Regions from separate parts of the Phyllobacterium sp. 22229 genome, predicted to be linked through region 1. Evidence: riboswitches for the same ligand, from Rfam matches in the RefSeq annotation. Region 1 holds a riboswitch; the other holds the start of a gene.
The links. A riboswitch is a leader RNA that binds a small molecule or an ion and turns the genes downstream of it on or off. The one in region 1 is predicted to bind glycine.

Region 1 (8,091 bases):
GCGAATGCCTGTGAATGACGATCCATCTCCGCATAGGTCATCACCTTGCCCATGCAGGTAAAGGACGGCCGGTTGGCGTATTTTTTGTAGGCGGTGGCAAAAAGCGCGTTGATGTTCTCGTAGGGCAGCGGTCCGATCTCGGCGGGAACGCCGTCCGGATAGGATTTGACCCAGAGTTTCGGTGCGGGCATCTCGGCGAGGGGCGCCGCCTTTGCCGTTGCTGCCTCGGCGGCTGGCGCCGCAGTTTTGGCTTTGGCTGCGGGCTTCTTTGCCGCGGGTGTCTTGGCGGGCGCTTTCACCGCCACCTTTTCCGCTGCCGCAGCTTTGGGTTTTGCCACTGTCGCGGCAGTCTTGGCCGGCGTCTTTGCTGCAGCGGGTTTCACCGTCTTGGCGGCTTCCGTTTTCTTGACCTCGCCAGCTGGTTTATTCGCGGCGGCTTTAGCAGTCTTGGCGGCGGGTTTCGCCGTTTTGGCTGGCGCTGCCTTTGCAGTGGCGCGCTTGGCTGTCACGGATGTTTTTACCGGCGTTGTCTGTTTTGCCACATTAACCTCCCCTGATGGTTTCCTTGTAGCTGGCCCACGGTCCTCCAACCCCAGACATGCTACTCAACAATTCTATCTATGGCGATAGGCGGTGCGCATGCAAGTATTACATTGACGTAAACGTAAAATTGATTGTCGCGGAAATGTCGTGCTTTGCCGCCAATTCATCCAATCGGCATGATATGGGCGCAAAGTTGCCAAGGTTCGCCTCGACAAAGCACCGGCCTTTCCTTCATCCTGCACCGACAATCAATATGGATTCGCCGTGGAAACAATCACCATCGTCCTGCTGATGCTTCTGGCCGTCGTGGTCAGTGACTCCATCGTGCGCGTGCTGCCTCTGGCCATACCGCTGCCGCTGGTGCAGATCGGTCTTGGCGCGGCGATTGCCTCGGTCACCAGCATCCGCGTACAACTTGATCCCAATATTTTCTTTCTGCTGTTCCTGCCGCCGCTGTTGTTTCTCGATGGCTGGCGCATCCCCAAGGAAGGTCTCTTCCGGGACAAGGGCATCATCCTGGAAATGGCGCTCGGCCTTGTCATCTTCACGGTGGTCGGCGTCGGCTTTTTCGTGCATTGGATGATCCCTTCCGTGCCTCTGCCGGTGGCTTTCGCGCTGGCGGCCATCGTCTCGCCGACCGATCCGATCGCCGTTTCCGCCATTGCGGCGCGCGTGCCCATTCCCTCACGCATGATGCATATCCTCGAGGGCGAATCCCTGCTCAACGATGCGTCGGGCCTCGTGTGCATGCGCTTTGCCGTTGCCGCGATGCTGACCGGCAGCTTCTCGATCACCGAGGCGTTCTTTACCTTCCTCTGGCTTGCTTTTGCGGGCATTGCCATCGGTATCGGTGTCACCATCGGGGTCACGCGCGGCAAGGCTTTTCTTGCCCGCAAGCTCGGCGAGGAAAGCGGCTCGCAGATTCTCATCAGCCTGCTTATTCCCTTCGGCGCTTACCTCCTGGCCGAACATGTGCATGCGTCGGGCATCCTTGCTGCTGTCGCGGCCGGTATCACCATGAGCTATGCCGAGAACACGGCCCAGTCCATGGCGCTGACCCGCGTGCGCCGCACGGCGGTGTGGGATACGGCGCAGTTTGCCGCCAATGGCGCCATCTTCGTTCTGCTCGGCGAGCAGCTGCCGGGTATTTTTTCCGGTGCCGTCGCGAACGTGCGGCACGGCGAGACGAGCCCCTGGTGGCTTCTGGTCTATGTGGTGGTCATCTATGCCGCCCTGGCTGCCTTGCGCTTTCTCTGGGTCTGGGCGTCATGGCGCGTAACCATGGCGCAGCGCCGCAGGCAGGGCGAGGCTGTGGTCAAGCCGAGCTGGCAGCTGATTGCCGCCATGTCGTTTGCCGGCGTTCGCGGCGCCATCACCCTTGCGGGTATCCTGACACTGCCGTTGTTTCTCTATGACGGCTCGCTGTTTCCGGCCCGCGATCTCGTCATTTTTCTCGCCACCGGCGTGATCATCCTGTCGCTGATCATGGCCAGCATCAGCCTGCCGCGCCTGTTGCGCAATATCGATCTGCCCATCGAGGATTCAAATCAGCGCGAAGAGGATTATGCCCGTATCGCTGCGGCGGAAGCCGCAATCATGGCGATCGAGCGGGCCCAGCACAGTCTGGCATCGGGCCGTGCCGATGCCGACATCTATACGGATGTCGCCAACCACATCATGGAGCTCTACCGCAAGCGTATCGACGGGCGCATGCAGCTCGGTGAAGAGCGCGAAGAAGTGGCGCGGAGCGAGGAGATCGAGAAGCTGCTGCGCATCACCGCGCTTCGGGCGGAACGGCAGGAAATTCACCGCCTGGTGCGGGCGCGGCGGCTCGAAAGCACCATTGCCACGAAAATGGTGCGGGATATCGACCTACTGGAAGCCCGCTTCCAGTAGGTGTTCCTTGAACCCTGGTTAGTTCCAGTCGTCCGGAATCTGGCGCACGGCACCCCTGGCGGCACTGGTCGCCATGGCGCCGTAAGCGCGCAGCGCCGTCGTGACCTTGCGCTTGCGCTTTTCCTCGGGCTTCCACGCGGCGGTGCCCTTTGCTTCCATCTTTGCGCGGCGCTCTGCCAGGACGGCATCGTCAACAGCCAGATGAATCCCGCGGTTCGGGATATCGATATCGATGATGTCGCCATCCTCGACGAGACCGATCAGGCCGCCTTCCGCAGCTTCCGGTGAAACATGGCCGATGGAAAGGCCGGACGAACCGCCGGAGAAGCGGCCATCGGTGATCAGCGCACAGGCCTTGCCGAGGCCCTTGGACTTCAAATAGCTGGTGGGATAGAGCATTTCCTGCATGCCCGGTCCGCCGCGCGGGCCTTCGTAGCGGATCAGCACGATATCGCCCGGTTTGATGCCGCCATTGAGAATGCCGAGAACAGCACTGTCCTGGCTTTCGAAAATGCGGGCGGGACCGGAGAATTTCAGGATGGAATCATCAACACCGGCGGTTTTGACGATGCAGCCGTCTTCCGCCAGATTGCCGTAGAGCACGGCGAGGCCGCCATCTCTCGAATAGGCGTGTTCAACATTGCGGATGACACCCTTTTCGCGGTCGAGATCGACATCGGCAAAGCGGCGGTCCTGACTGAACGCGATCTGCGTCGGCACGCCGCCCGGTGCGGCCATGAAGAAATCATGCACCGACTTGTTCTTGGTGCGCACCACGTCCCAGCGGTCAAGAGCAGCGCCGAGATTGGCGGCATGCACCGAATAGACCGATGTGTCGAGCAGCCCGGCGCGGTCGAGTTCGCCGAGAATGCCCATGATGCCGCCAGCATGGTGCACATCTTCCATGTGCACATTGGCAACAGCCGGCGCCACCTTGCACAGCACGGGCACGCGGCGCGACAGGCGGTCGATATCGCTCATGGTGAAATCGACTTCGGCTTCATGCGCGGCGGCCAGCAGGTGCAGCACCGTATTGGTCGAGCCGCCCATGGCGATATCGAGGGTCATGGCATTCTCGAACGCGGCAAAGGAGGCGATGGAGCGCGGCAGGACGGTTTCATCGTCCTGCTCGTAATAGCGGCGGGCGAGGTCGACCACGAGATGACCGGCCTCGACAAAGAGGCGGCGGCGGTCCGCATGGGTGGCGAGCGTCGAACCATTGCCCGGCAGGGAAAGGCCGAGCGCCTCGGTCAGGCAGTTCATCGAATTGGCGGTGAACATGCCGGAGCAGGAGCCGCATGTCGGGCAGGCCGAGCGCTCGATGGCCTTCACTTCCTCGTCGGAAATGCGGTCGTCGGCGGCTGCAACCATGGCATCGACCAGATCGAGCTTCTTTTCCTTGTCTTCCCAGATAACTTTGCCCGCCTCCATGGGCCCGCCGGAGACGAAAACGACGGGGATGTTGAGGCGCAGCGCCGCCATCAGCATGCCGGGCGTGATCTTGTCGCAATTGGAAATGCAGACCATGGCGTCGGCGCAATGCGCATTGACCATGTATTCGACGCTGTCGGCGATGATTTCGCGCGACGGCAGGGAATAGAGCATGCCGTCATGCCCCATCGCGATGCCGTCATCGACAGCGATGGTATTGAATTCCTTGGCGACGCCGCCTGCGCTTTCGATTTCGCGCGCCACGAGCTGGCCGAGATCCTTCAGGTGCACGTGGCCGGGCACGAACTGGGTGAACGAGTTCACCACGGCGATGATCGGCTTGCCGAAATCCTCGTCTTTCATGCCGGTGGCGCGCCAGAGCCCGCGGGCGCCTGCCATGTTGCGGCCATGTGTGGTTGTGCGTGAACGATAAGGAGGCATTGTCGAAAATCCTGCTGATGACGGGCGAGGGAGCATCTCTTACAGAAAAAGTGCTCCCATGGCAAAAGAATGGAATTTTATTGCCTTGAAGGGGCGTGATTCATTGCATTGATTACATAAGGCAGATGCCGGGCGCATGAAACGGGACGTAATGTCTCGCCCCGCCGAGCGCCTGTCAGAACGCGGTGAAGGTCAGCGTTGTCAGCGATCGCGCAATGCCTGATATATCGAGCACGTTGGTGTTGATGAATTTGCCGATATCCTGATCTTCCGGAATGTAGATCTTGGCCAGAAGGTCAAATTCGCCGCTGGTCGAATAGAGTTCGGAGACGATTTCACGCTCGAACAGGGTTTTTGCAACTTCGTACGTCTTGCCGGGTGCGCATTGCAGTTGCAGAAAGACAGGCTTCATAAATTCCTCCGGAAGGCTGGGCGATTTTCAGTCAGCATAATTGCTGCGGCGCTTCTTAGCCAGTTGTTCTCGTCTCGCAACTGCGATATATATCCCGCGTTCGCACAGACTATCTGGGAGAGACCGGTAAAACCGGCGCCGATGGAGCAACCGCCCCGGAAACTCTCAGGCAAAAGGACCAGAATAGTCTAGAACATCTGGAGAGAGGCATAACTCGCAAGAGATGTGCCCACCGAAGGAGAAAGCCCTGCCCGGTTGCATGACCGGAAAAAGGCGCCGACGACACGGATGATAAACATCCGGCGGGCGCGCGAAGGGCCAAGCTCTCAGGTTCCGTGACAGATGGGGTTTCGTGCCGTTGCCAACGGCGAAACTGAAACCATGTGTTGTCTGAGGACCGCTGCATCATGACCCATATCGCCATTATCGGCGCCGGTATCACCGGCGTGACAACCGCCTATGCGCTTGCCCGCCAGGGCTATTGCGTCACCGTGTTCGACCGCAATCGCTATGCGGCCATGGAAACATCCTTCGCCAATGGCGGTCAGCTCTCCGCATCCAATGCGGAAGTGTGGAACAGCTGGTCGACAGTGCTCAAGGGCATGAAATGGATGCTGCGCAAGGACGCGCCGCTGCTGATGAACCCGAAACCCTCCTGGCATAAATATTCCTGGATGGCGGAATTCGTCATGAACATCCCGCATTACGAAGAAAACACCATCGCCACCACCAGGCTCGCCATTGAAGCACGCAAGCGCATGTTTGAAATCGCTGCGGAGGAAAAGATCGATTTCGACCTGGAAAAGCGCGGGATCCTGCACATTTACCGTTCGAAATACGGCTATGATCACGCCATCAAGGTCAACAGGCTGCTGGAAGCCGGGGGGCTTGACCGTCGGGCCGTTACCAATGAAGAAATCCGCAGCATTGAACCCGCCCTGAACGGTTCCTTCTATGGCGGTTTCTTCACGCCATCCGATTCGACGGGCGACATTCACAAATTCACCCGCGGGCTTGCCGCCGCCGCCATCCGTCATGGCGTGCGCTTCGTCGGCGATGCCGATGTCGCCGAATTGAAGCATGGCACCGGCGGCGTCGTGGTCGCATGGAACAAGGCGTCCGCTGCCGATGCCGGGACGGAGACCGAACGCTTTGACGCCATCGTCATCTGCGCCGGTATTGCCAGCCGCAAATTTGCCGCCCAGCTGGGCGATCGCGTCAACATCTATCCGGTCAAGGGCTACTCCATCACCGTCAATCTGGATGACGCCGCGAGCCAGAAATCGGCCCCCTGGGTCAGCCTGCTCGACGACGACGCCAAGATCGTCACCAGCCGCCTTGGGGCGGGGCGCCTGCGCGTGGCCGGTACGGCCGAATACAATGGCGAGAACCGCGACATTCGCCATGACCGGGTCAAGCCGCTGGTCGATTGGAGCCGCGACCTGTTCCCCGGCATGGATACGTCCAATGTGGTGCCGTGGGCCGGCCTGCGCCCGATGATGCCGAACATGCTGCCGCGCGTCGGCGCGGGCAAGCGGTCCGGCGTGTTCTACAACACCGGCCATGGTCATCTCGGCTGGACGCTTTCTGCTGCCACGGCTGAAATCATCGCCGGGCATATCAGCGCCGCCATGCCCGCCGATGCTGGCCCGCAGGGCGGCTGGCTCGCCGCTGCCGAATAAACTGGATTGCGAGCAAGAAGAGCGTCTGCCGAATCAGGCGCTTCTTCTGCCTTCAAGCGGTTTTGTGGCAAACTATTGCACGTGCCACATAAAAAGTGATTGGGCCCTTGAATGCGCTTGTATCGCGGTTTTGTGGCGATATGGCCACTCATGCCAGGTTGTATGACCGGTCGGGCACCATTGCGGGTTGGCCAGCTTTTCCCGGCATGTTATCGTTTTCTTAAGCTCGAAGGGCGAATTTTATCAATTGCAGGCGGCGTGCGCACGTTTCCTGCGGTGTATCCTTGTGTTTATTGATGTGTAGGGAATTTGCTGGTTGATGGACTTGAAGCGCCCACAGGCCAGTTGTTTCGGTGCCGCATTGCTGGCCCTTACAGCCTTTGTCTCGCCTGCCCAGGCCTTTGATCTTTTCGGCGTTCATCTCTGGGGTGCCAAGAAGGAAGACGATGCTGATTCGGTCATCGCTGATCCGCAGAGATACACGGTTGAAACCGCTGCTTCGACGAGCGACGAAGCCAAGACCCTTGTAGAGGGCGCATCGAGCCTGTTTGCCGACAAGGACAAGCCTGCATCCGGTGCGGCGGGACTGCTTGCCAAGGCGCGCGGAGACTACCGCCGCATACTTGGCGCACTCTATGCCGATGGCCGCTATGGCGGCACCATCAGCATTCTCGTCGACGGCAAGGAGGCGAGCGATATTGCGCCGGATGCGGTGCTGTCCAAGCCGGCCAAGGTGGTCATTTCGGTCGATCCCGGATCGCAATTCTTGTTCGCCTCGGCCCGGGTCAAGAACATGGCGCCGCCGACACTTGATCCGAAAGACTTTGTCGAAAGCCCGGAAAAGCAGGGCTACGTCGCCGGCGAGATTGCCCGCTCGACAGCCATCGTCAAGGCCGAACGGCTGGTGGTCGATGCCTGGCGCCAGCAGGGGCACCCCAAGGCCAGGATTGTCAGCCGGGAAGTCGTCGCCGACCACGAGAACAACCGGGTTGATGCGACCATCGATGCCGACCCCGGCGCCAAGGCCGGTTTCGGGCCGGTGCAGGTCAAGGGTACCGAGCGCATGGACCCGGAATTCGTGGCGTTCATCACCGGCCTGCAGCCGGGACAGGAATATGATCCCGACGAAATCGAAAGGGCCAAGAAACGGCTGTCGCGCCTCGAGGTCTTCCGCTCCGCGCGGATCGAGGAGGGCGATGCCATTGGCAGCGACGGCCTGCTGCCGATCACGGTGGCGGTGCAGGAGCAGAAATTGCGCCGTTTCGGCGTCGGTGGCAGCTATTCGACACTGGACGGTCTCGGCCTTGAGACCTACTGGCTGCACCGCAACCTTTTCGGCCGGGCGGAACGCCTGCGCATCGACGCGAAGATCGGCGGCATCGGCAGCCAGTCCTACGATCCCTCGGAATACAGCTATCTGCTGGGTGCAAGTTTCACCAAGCCTGGCGTCTATACGCCTGATACCGATTTCATCGCCTCGCTGATTGGCGAGCGCAAGGTGCTCGATGCCTATACGCAGACATCGATTACAGCGGATGCCGGGTTCACCCAGATTTTCTCCGACGAACTCTCGGGCAAACTGACGGCCAATGTTTCCAAATCGCAGTTCAAGGACGATTTCTTCGGCACGCGCGATTTTCTCACCGTCGGTCTGCTGGGTGGCCTCACCTATGACAGCCGCAACAG
Region 2 (8,091 bases), on a different contig from region 1:
AAGGCGACCCTGGCTGATTTCCGACTGATACGGTGTATAGGCAGTATACCAGGCCGGATTTTCAAACAGATTGCGCAGGATGACGGCGGGCACATGGGTGCCGTGATAGCCCTGCCCGATAAAGCTCTTGTGGGTCTTGTTCTGGCTCATCTTGGCAGCAAGCTCGGCCAGAGCTTCCGATTCAGTGGCGGCCTCGGGAATGTCGAGTGGCCGTTCAAGCCGGATGGATTTCGGCACAGCCTGCGCAATCAAGGTTTCCAGCGACGGAATGCCAAGAGCGGCCAGCATGGCGCGGGAGCCCTGTGTGCTCGGACCGATGTGACGGTCAGCGAACGGGAATATGGTGTCTTTCATCATCATGCCTTCAGCCAATGATTGCTTTGTAGCCTGCCTCGTCGAGAAGGCCGGTCAGCTGATCCGGATTGGACAGCTTCATCTTCCATAGCCAGCCGTCGCTTGCGGCGGCCGAATTGACCAGAGACGGATCGCTTGCGGTTGCATCGTTCACTTCCGTCACTTCGCCATCGAGCGGCGCATAGACGTCCGATGCCGCCTTGACGGATTCAACCACAACCGTGGCATCGCCCTTGGACAAGGATTGACCGACGTCCGGCAACTGGACAAAAACCAGATCGCCGAGCTGATCCTGCGCGTGATCGGTAATGCCGACCGTCGCAATGTCATTCTCGACGCGGACCCATTCGTGATCTTCGGTAAAGTAAGTGGCTGCCATCTCAATTATCCTTTGTGGTAGCGATGTGGAGTGAAGGGAAGTGAATGAATATCGACCGGGACGCGGTTACCCCGCACCTCGGCGAAAACCTTGGAGCCCAGCGCGGACAGCTCCTTGCTGACATACCCCATGGCAACGGGGAAACCCGCCGAGGGTCCGAAACCGCCCGAGGTGACCAGCCCGACCTTGTTGCCGTCGGCATCGAAGAGTTCGGCATCGGTGCGCACCGGCTGCCGGCCATCGGGCTTCAAGCCGACGCGCTTCTTGGTGGATCCTGTTGCGATTTTGGCGAGAAGGGCCGCGGCGCCGATAAAGCCCGCCGTCTCGCGTACCGGCTTGGCAATGGCCCAGAGCAGTCCGGCATCCACCGGATCATAGTCCGGCGTTATGTCATGGCCGTGCAGGCACAGGCCTGCTTCGAGACGCAAACTGTCGCGGGCGGCAAGCCCGATCCAGGCAACACGCTCGTCGGCGAAAAGCTTTTCGACAAGCACACGGGCATCGGCTTCCGGCAGGCCGATCTCAAAACCGTCCTCGCCGGTGTAGCCGGAGCGGCTCATGAACCAGCCCGGCTTCGGCTCAAATCCGTTCATGAAAGCAAGGTCAGTTCCGGCAATACCGGCATCGCGCAACACATTCACGGCCTGCGGCCCCTGGATGGCCAGGAACACACGATCCAGCGCATCGATCTTGCAGTCGAAACCCTTGGCGACACCGCGCAGATGCGCTTCGTCCGCCGCCGCATTTCCGGCATTGGCAACGACCATGAAATGCTCATCGCCGAGACGCGTGACGATCAGGTCATCGAGGATGCCTGCCTTGTCATTGAGAAAGAAGGTGTATTTCGACTGACCCGTCTGCAGCGCAGACGCATCAAGCGGGCATGCGCGTGACAAGAGTGCCGCGGCCTGTGGCCCGGCAACATCAAAGAGCTGCATATGCGAAATGTCGAAAAGCCCGGCCTTCTCGCGCGTGTGAAGGTGTTCCTTCATCACACCGAGCGGATAGGTGATTGGCATCGACCAGCCGGCAAAACCGCCAAAGCGCGCATTCGCAGCCTTGTGCAGATCGTCAAGCGGCAATTGTTTCAGATTATCTTCAGTGCCCATTTTTACTCCAGAGACGTGCAAAGACCTCCGCCACACGACGGAACATTTCTTTGCCCCTCTGTCGGAAGCCTGAGAGACTCGCTCAATCAGGACCCCTGACTGAACTTACACCTTCGGCGCGGAGTTTCCCCCGACTTTCCAGAGTTGCCTTCCCGGTTTGCGGTTCCTGGTACCTGAGAGATTTCGGGCGATTTCCCCTTCGGTGGCCTGCACATTTCCATGCACGACACTCTCCCGCAAACTGACAGGGCCGAAGCCCTCGACAGGCCGGACCATAGCGCAACGGCCTCTGCCTGTCATCGTGCAAATGGCCGATTTGCCGCTTTGTGGACAGAAATTGTCTGAATGAGGATACTTCAACAAGGAGTACCCGCTGTCAGCGGGTCAGGGCAATCACCCCAAGCGCCTGCCCCCTGCCCTTGACGCCATGCATTCCAAGGTAATTTGCCTTGATTTCATTGGAGAAACTCATCCTCTGTGCCAATTCGCTGGAGATCAAAACCGGCGCGGCCAATGTGCGGCAGAGGCTCTCCAGCCGCGCTGTCGTATTCACCGTATCGCCGAAATAGGTGATCTTGTGGTGATCCACCCCGATCTCGGCCGTGATGATCGGCCCCCCGTGCAGGGCTGCACGCAGGCGCGGCACCCTCCCGAATCGCTCAAGCCATTGATTTGCATTCTTTTCGATACTGTCCAGAATATCAAAAACACAGCGCGCGCAGCTGGCATCCTTGATGCCGCGCTCAATGGGCCATGTGATGATGGCCGCGTCCCCGACATAGTCGTCAATGGCTCCGCCGTGACGCCGGACAGGTTCGGCGAAGGCGGCAAACAGCGCGCCAAGAAACTGCTGGGCCCGCAGATCGCCATGTTCTTCGGCAAACGAGGTCGACCCGACAAGATCGATGAAAAGGAACACCCGCTCTTCAGCCACCGGCTGGCGGTAGCGGCTCATCAGAAGACTGGCAAAAATGTCGCGGCCAAGAAGATCGCGCACCCGCAGGATGAAAATCATGACGGTCAGGACGGCAAGCGTGTAGAGCAGCACCTGCGGCGAAAGCGTTGCAACACGCCAGAAAGGTCCGTCAATCCAGCCGAAGCTCCACAGCGTTATCCCGCAAACGGCATTGCCGATGCTGATCAGCACATAATCGGCTATCAATGCGGTGACGAGAAAACCCGCTGTCGGCAGCGTGTTGATCCAGGCGCGCAACTTCGGAAAGATGAGCCCGCGTTCAAACGCCAGGATCGGAGCACAGATGGAGAGGGCAAACACCGCCCCTAAAAAGTACCCCTGACTGTAGACCAGCCAACTGTAGAGATAGCCGCTTGCCGCGACTGCACTGATAAGGAATACCCACAGTCCCACTGAATTTCTGCGCATATTCCCGTTCCGATCCGTTTCAAACTTTCAGGGCCGCCTTCTAGACCGCGTCCCTTCGTCATTCCATTGATGCGCCGAAAGATATTATCCAACCAATAGATATCTAAGATATCGCGATATCCATCTAGAGAATTATATGGAGGATCATCCCATCAGACTCACCGCCGTGCAAATTGTACATCGGTTACGGTCAATTTAAGGCTCCAGATTACTGGAAAATGACCATCGCCGAATAGTCGTTCAACGACAAACCCGATGCCCCGCATGCAAACCACCGGGATAATCCACGCCGTCGGCGAGCGGAATATTAATACAGTTTGCCCGCCGATTTTTAGCAAAGCGTTCTTTGACGGGCCTCGAAATCCGATAAAATCTGATTGCCTCTGAAAACGGAGTCCGCGCTGCCTGTGGCAATGCGTGGCTTCAATCACATGGAGGCCATACCCCAAAATGGGCTATGCACTGAGTTTGCTCGATAAAAGTCCGATCCACGATGGCGAAACGGCCAGCACCGCGCTAAAGCGGACGGTTGCGCTTGCCCGCCAGGCGGAACAGTGGGGCTTCCACCGGTTCTGGGTGGCTGAACACCATGATGCGCCAACGCTGGCAAGCTCGTCACCGGAAGTGCTGATCGCCTTTCTGCTGGCCAATACAAGCCGCATCCGCGTCGGCTCCGGCGGGGTCATGCTGCAGCACTATAGCCCCTACAAGGTGGCCGAAAATTTCAATGTCCTGGCTGCACTGGGACCCGGCCGCGTCGATCTCGGCGTGGGCAAGGCCCCCGGCGGACTGCCGTTTTCGACGCGTGCCCTGCAAGGCGTTATCCCGCGGACGCAGAAGCAGGATTTTTCCGCCCAGCTCGCCCAGCTCAGCGCCTTTCTCGATCAAGGACTGCCTGCGGATGACCCGCTTGCCGGGGTTCAGGCGACGCCGCGCCCTGCCATCGCCGCCAACCGCTTCCTGCTTGGCGCCAGCGTCGACAGCGCGCTGCTTGCCGCCTCCCAGGGCTGGGATTTTGTCTTCGCCAGCCATCTCAACGGCGACGAAACGATCTTGCAGGAGACACTGGACGCGTACCGGAAGGCAGCGCACGGCCGTGCGCCTCTCCTTGCCGTGGGGATCGTGGCGGCCGAAACGGATGCGGAGGCTGACCGGCTGACCGGCAATATCCAGCACTTCAAGGTGCATGTGGACAACGGCCAGAGCGTCACCGTCGGCAGCGTCGAACAGGCTGAAGAATATGCCCGCCAGGCAGGTGCAGCCGGTTACCGGATCGAGAAAAAGACGCCCAATGTCCTGCGCGGTGCGGCCCGCACGGTTTCTGATCAGCTCGACCGGCTGCATGACCGCTACGGCATAGGGGAATTCATCATCGATACCCCCATCAATGACGCTGCAAAGCGCCTCAGATCCATCGAACTACTGGCCCAGGCGCAATTCGCCGCTGCCGCGTGATCAAGGAGATTTAACCATGTCCAAGCGACCCATTCCATTCGGTGTGATGCTGCAAGGTGCCGGCGGCCACATGAATTCCTGGAAACACCCGAGTTCGCCTGTTGATGCCAGTGTCAATTTCGATTTCTTTGTCCGCAATGCCCGCAAAGCCGAGGAGGCAGGCATTGCCTTTGCCTTCGTCGCCGACGGGCTCTACATCAACGAAAAATCCATCCCGCATTTTCTCAACCGTTTCGAACCGATTGCCATTCTGTCGGCACTGGCCGCAACAACCTCGAAACTCGGCCTCGTCGGCACGGTCTCAACCTCCTACAGCGATCCCTTCACCGTTGCCCGGCAGTTCGGTTCGATCGACAAGATCAGCAACGGCCGCGCCGGCTGGAACGCCGTGACATCCCCGCTTGAAGGTTCAGCCAAGAATTACGGCCGCGACCATCCCGACCATGCCCTGCGCTATGAGATTGCAGACGAGCATCTTGAGGTGGTCAAGGGTCTGTGGGACTCATGGGATGATGACGCTTTTGTCCGCAACCGCGAAACGGGTCAATTTTTCGACAGGACCAAGCTGCATCGCCTGAACCATCATGGCCGGTTCTTCAACTCCGAGGGCCCGCTGAACATCAGCCGTTCCGAACAGGGCCAGCCGGTCATTTTCCAGGCCGGATCGTCCGATGACGGCATCGACCTTGCCGGCAAGCATGCGAACGGCGTGTTCACCAATCACGTGCCGATCGAGGAAGCGCAGGCCTTCTATCGCCGGGTCAAGCAGAGCGCGGTCGCGCATGGCCGCAAGCCGGACGATGTCCTGATTTTCCCCGGCATCGCACCGATCGTCGGTGCAACCGATGAAGAAGCGGAGGCAAAGTACCGTATCATCCGCGATCTGGTGACCGTTGACGAAGCGCTCGCCTATCTCGGGCGCTTCTTCGACCATCATGATTTCAGCGCCTATCCCATTGACGCGCCATTCCCGGAACTCGGCGATATCGGCAAGAACAATTTCCGCTCCACCACGGACCGCATCAAGCGCAATGCCAGGGAAAAGGGCCAGACCTTGCGCGAGGTTGCGCTGGAAGTCACAACGCCGCGCAATGCCTTCACCGGCACACCGCAGAAGATCGCCGACGAACTCATCCGCTGGGTCGAAACCGAAGCGGCCGACGGGTTCATTCTCGGCTTCCAGATCCTGACCGAAGGGCTTGAGGATTTCACGCGCGATGTACTGCCGCTGCTTGAGGAGCGCGGTTATCACAACAGGGTGCTTCCCGGCACGACATTGCGCGAAAACCTCGGCTTGCACTTCCGTGAAAGCCGCTATGCCAGGATTGATCAGGGCGCAAAGGAACGCATCAGGGAGACGGCACTCTGATGGATGAGCCAACAGACAGGATTGAGGAACGAATCAGCGGCTATCTCGATGAGATGGTCGCTCTTCGCCACGACCTGCACCGGAATCCCGAACTGGGTTACAACGAACACCGCACCAGCGCGCTCGTCGCCGACCGGCTGCGCGACTGGGGCTATCAGGTCACCGAGGGGGTCGGCAAAACAGGTGTTGTCGGAACCCTGCAGAACGGCAACGGCCCCAAACGGCTCGGCATTCGCGCCGATATGGATGCCCTGCCGATCGTCGAAGCGACGGGCCTGCCCTATGCCAGCACCATACCCGGAACAATGCATGCCTGCGGCCATGACGGGCACACAACCATCCTTCTGACCAGCGCCCGTTATCTCGCCGAAACGCGTGACTTCTCCGGCACCCTCAACGTCATCTTCCAGCCGGCCGAGGAAGGCGGTGCCGGCGCCCGCAGCATGGTTCGCGACGGCCTGTTCCAGCGCTTTCCCTGCGACGCCGTCTTCGGCCTGCATAACTGGCCGGGTGTTCCCACGGGCCAGTTCGGGTTCATCACCGGCCCGGCCATGGCCTCGGTCGACAAGGTCACGGTCCGGATCATCGGCAAGGGCGGCCACGGCGCCCGCCCCCAGGAAACCATTGATCCCGTCGTTGCCAGCGCCTCTTTCATCATGGCGCTGCAAAGCATTGTCGCCCGCAATATCGATCCGCTTGATGCCGCGGTGATTACGGTTGGCACCATCCATGCAGGCATCGCCCCCAACGTCATACCCGACAGCGTCGAGCTGGAACTGACGGTGCGCACCTTCCGCAAGGAAGTGCGGGAAGCCATCAAATCCCGCCTCACCACGCTGGCGAAAGCGCAGGCCGAAAGCTACGGCGCTGTCGCCGAGGTGGCATATCCCAGCGGCTATCCCGTGCTGGTCAACCATGCCGATGAAACGGCGTTCGCCAGAAACGTGGCGCTTGAACACTTCGGCGATGCGCGGATCGAGAAGGATTTCCGGCCGATTTCCGCCAGCGAGGATTTTGCCTTCATGCTGCAGGAAACACCGGGAAGCTATCTTTTCCTCGGCAACGGCGACAGCGCTCCACTGCACAGCCCGCTCTACAATTTCAATGACGAGATTCTGCCGTCAGCCGCCCGTTACTGGGTGAAGCTGACCGAAGCCTATCTCACCAGGAATCCCTCCGACAGGCCCATCTGACAAGAACGCGAGACAATCATGACTGATGTTTTTGTTTACACGACACCGAACGACGAACGCTCCCAACCGCTGATAGAAGCTCTGATCGTTGAATATGAAACACGCTACGGCAACTTCTACGGCGAACCCGCCCGCAACGAGCTGAGCCGGTATCCGGCCGAACTGTTTGCACCTCCCCATGGTGCCTTTCTGCTCCTGATCCGCGATGGCCAGACCATTGGCGGCGGTGCCTTCAAACGTTATGACGAGCAGACAGCCGAACTCAAACGCATCTGGACCCATACGGATTTGCGTCAGCAGGGCCTTGCACGCAAGGTTGTGACCGAACTGGAAGAACAGGCTGCGCGCCAGGGTTATACGCGGATTTACCTGACCACCGGCTTCCGCCAGCCCGAGGCAAAGGAACTGTATCTGCGTTCGGGATATACCGCTCTTTTCGATGTCAATGCCGACCCGGAAGTCTATCGGCATCTGCCCTTCGAGAAAGATATCAGTGCATTGGCAGCACAGCTTTCCAAGGTTGCTGCTTCGGCTTCGTCAGACCGCGATCTTCTGCGCCAGGCCGGCTGATTTCACCGGCGCCACGATTGCCCGGACCGTGGGATTTCATGCTCAATAAGTCCGGTTCTTTGCAACAATGCTTCTCTAACCCCTCTGATTTCGCAGTCCGCCGTCTTTGACTGTTTCGCTTAAACACTACTAAATCAGTCGAGTAAAATCCGGGCCCGCAGAAGGTTTTCCGATACGGGCTCGCTCGACTGAAAAGTGTTGTACAGGGGAATTTGCAAGCATGGCGATTACAGCAGACTATTCGGCTACACATTCCGTCCAGCCGCCCGCCGCCACTA

Region 2: linked by a shared signal. The riboswitch ahead of gcvT (glycine cleavage system aminomethyltransferase GcvT) and the one ahead of ACTJJ7_RS09925 (D-amino acid dehydrogenase) in region 1 are both predicted to bind glycine.

Annotation. Positions count from the first base shown of each region.
Region 1 is NZ_JBQEPA010000006.1:247,784-255,874, forward strand. Features, by position in the region: gene ACTJJ7_RS09905 (long-chain fatty acid--CoA ligase) at 1-542, opposite strand, end outside; gene ACTJJ7_RS09910 (Na+/H+ antiporter) at 808-2,439, shown strand; gene ilvD (dihydroxy-acid dehydratase) at 2,458-4,311, opposite strand; gene ACTJJ7_RS09920 (Lrp/AsnC ligand binding domain-containing protein) at 4,487-4,723, opposite strand; glycine riboswitch at 4,828-4,914, shown strand; gene ACTJJ7_RS09925 (D-amino acid dehydrogenase) at 5,131-6,405, shown strand; gene ACTJJ7_RS09930 (autotransporter assembly complex protein TamA) at 6,725-8,091, shown strand, end outside.
Region 2 is NZ_JBQEPA010000027.1:44,501-52,591, forward strand. Features, by position in the region: gene gcvP (aminomethyl-transferring glycine dehydrogenase) at 1-354, opposite strand, end outside; gene gcvH (glycine cleavage system protein GcvH) at 365-742, opposite strand; gene gcvT (glycine cleavage system aminomethyltransferase GcvT) at 739-1,842, opposite strand; glycine riboswitch at 1,993-2,089, opposite strand; gene ACTJJ7_RS24815 (adenylate/guanylate cyclase domain-containing protein) at 2,219-3,226, opposite strand; gene ACTJJ7_RS24820 (LLM class flavin-dependent oxidoreductase) at 3,677-4,681, shown strand; gene ACTJJ7_RS24825 (LLM class flavin-dependent oxidoreductase) at 4,698-6,050, shown strand; gene ACTJJ7_RS24830 (M20 aminoacylase family protein) at 6,050-7,243, shown strand; gene ACTJJ7_RS24835 (GNAT family N-acetyltransferase) at 7,262-7,813, shown strand; gene ACTJJ7_RS24840 (amino acid ABC transporter permease/ATP-binding protein) at 8,034-8,091, shown strand, end outside.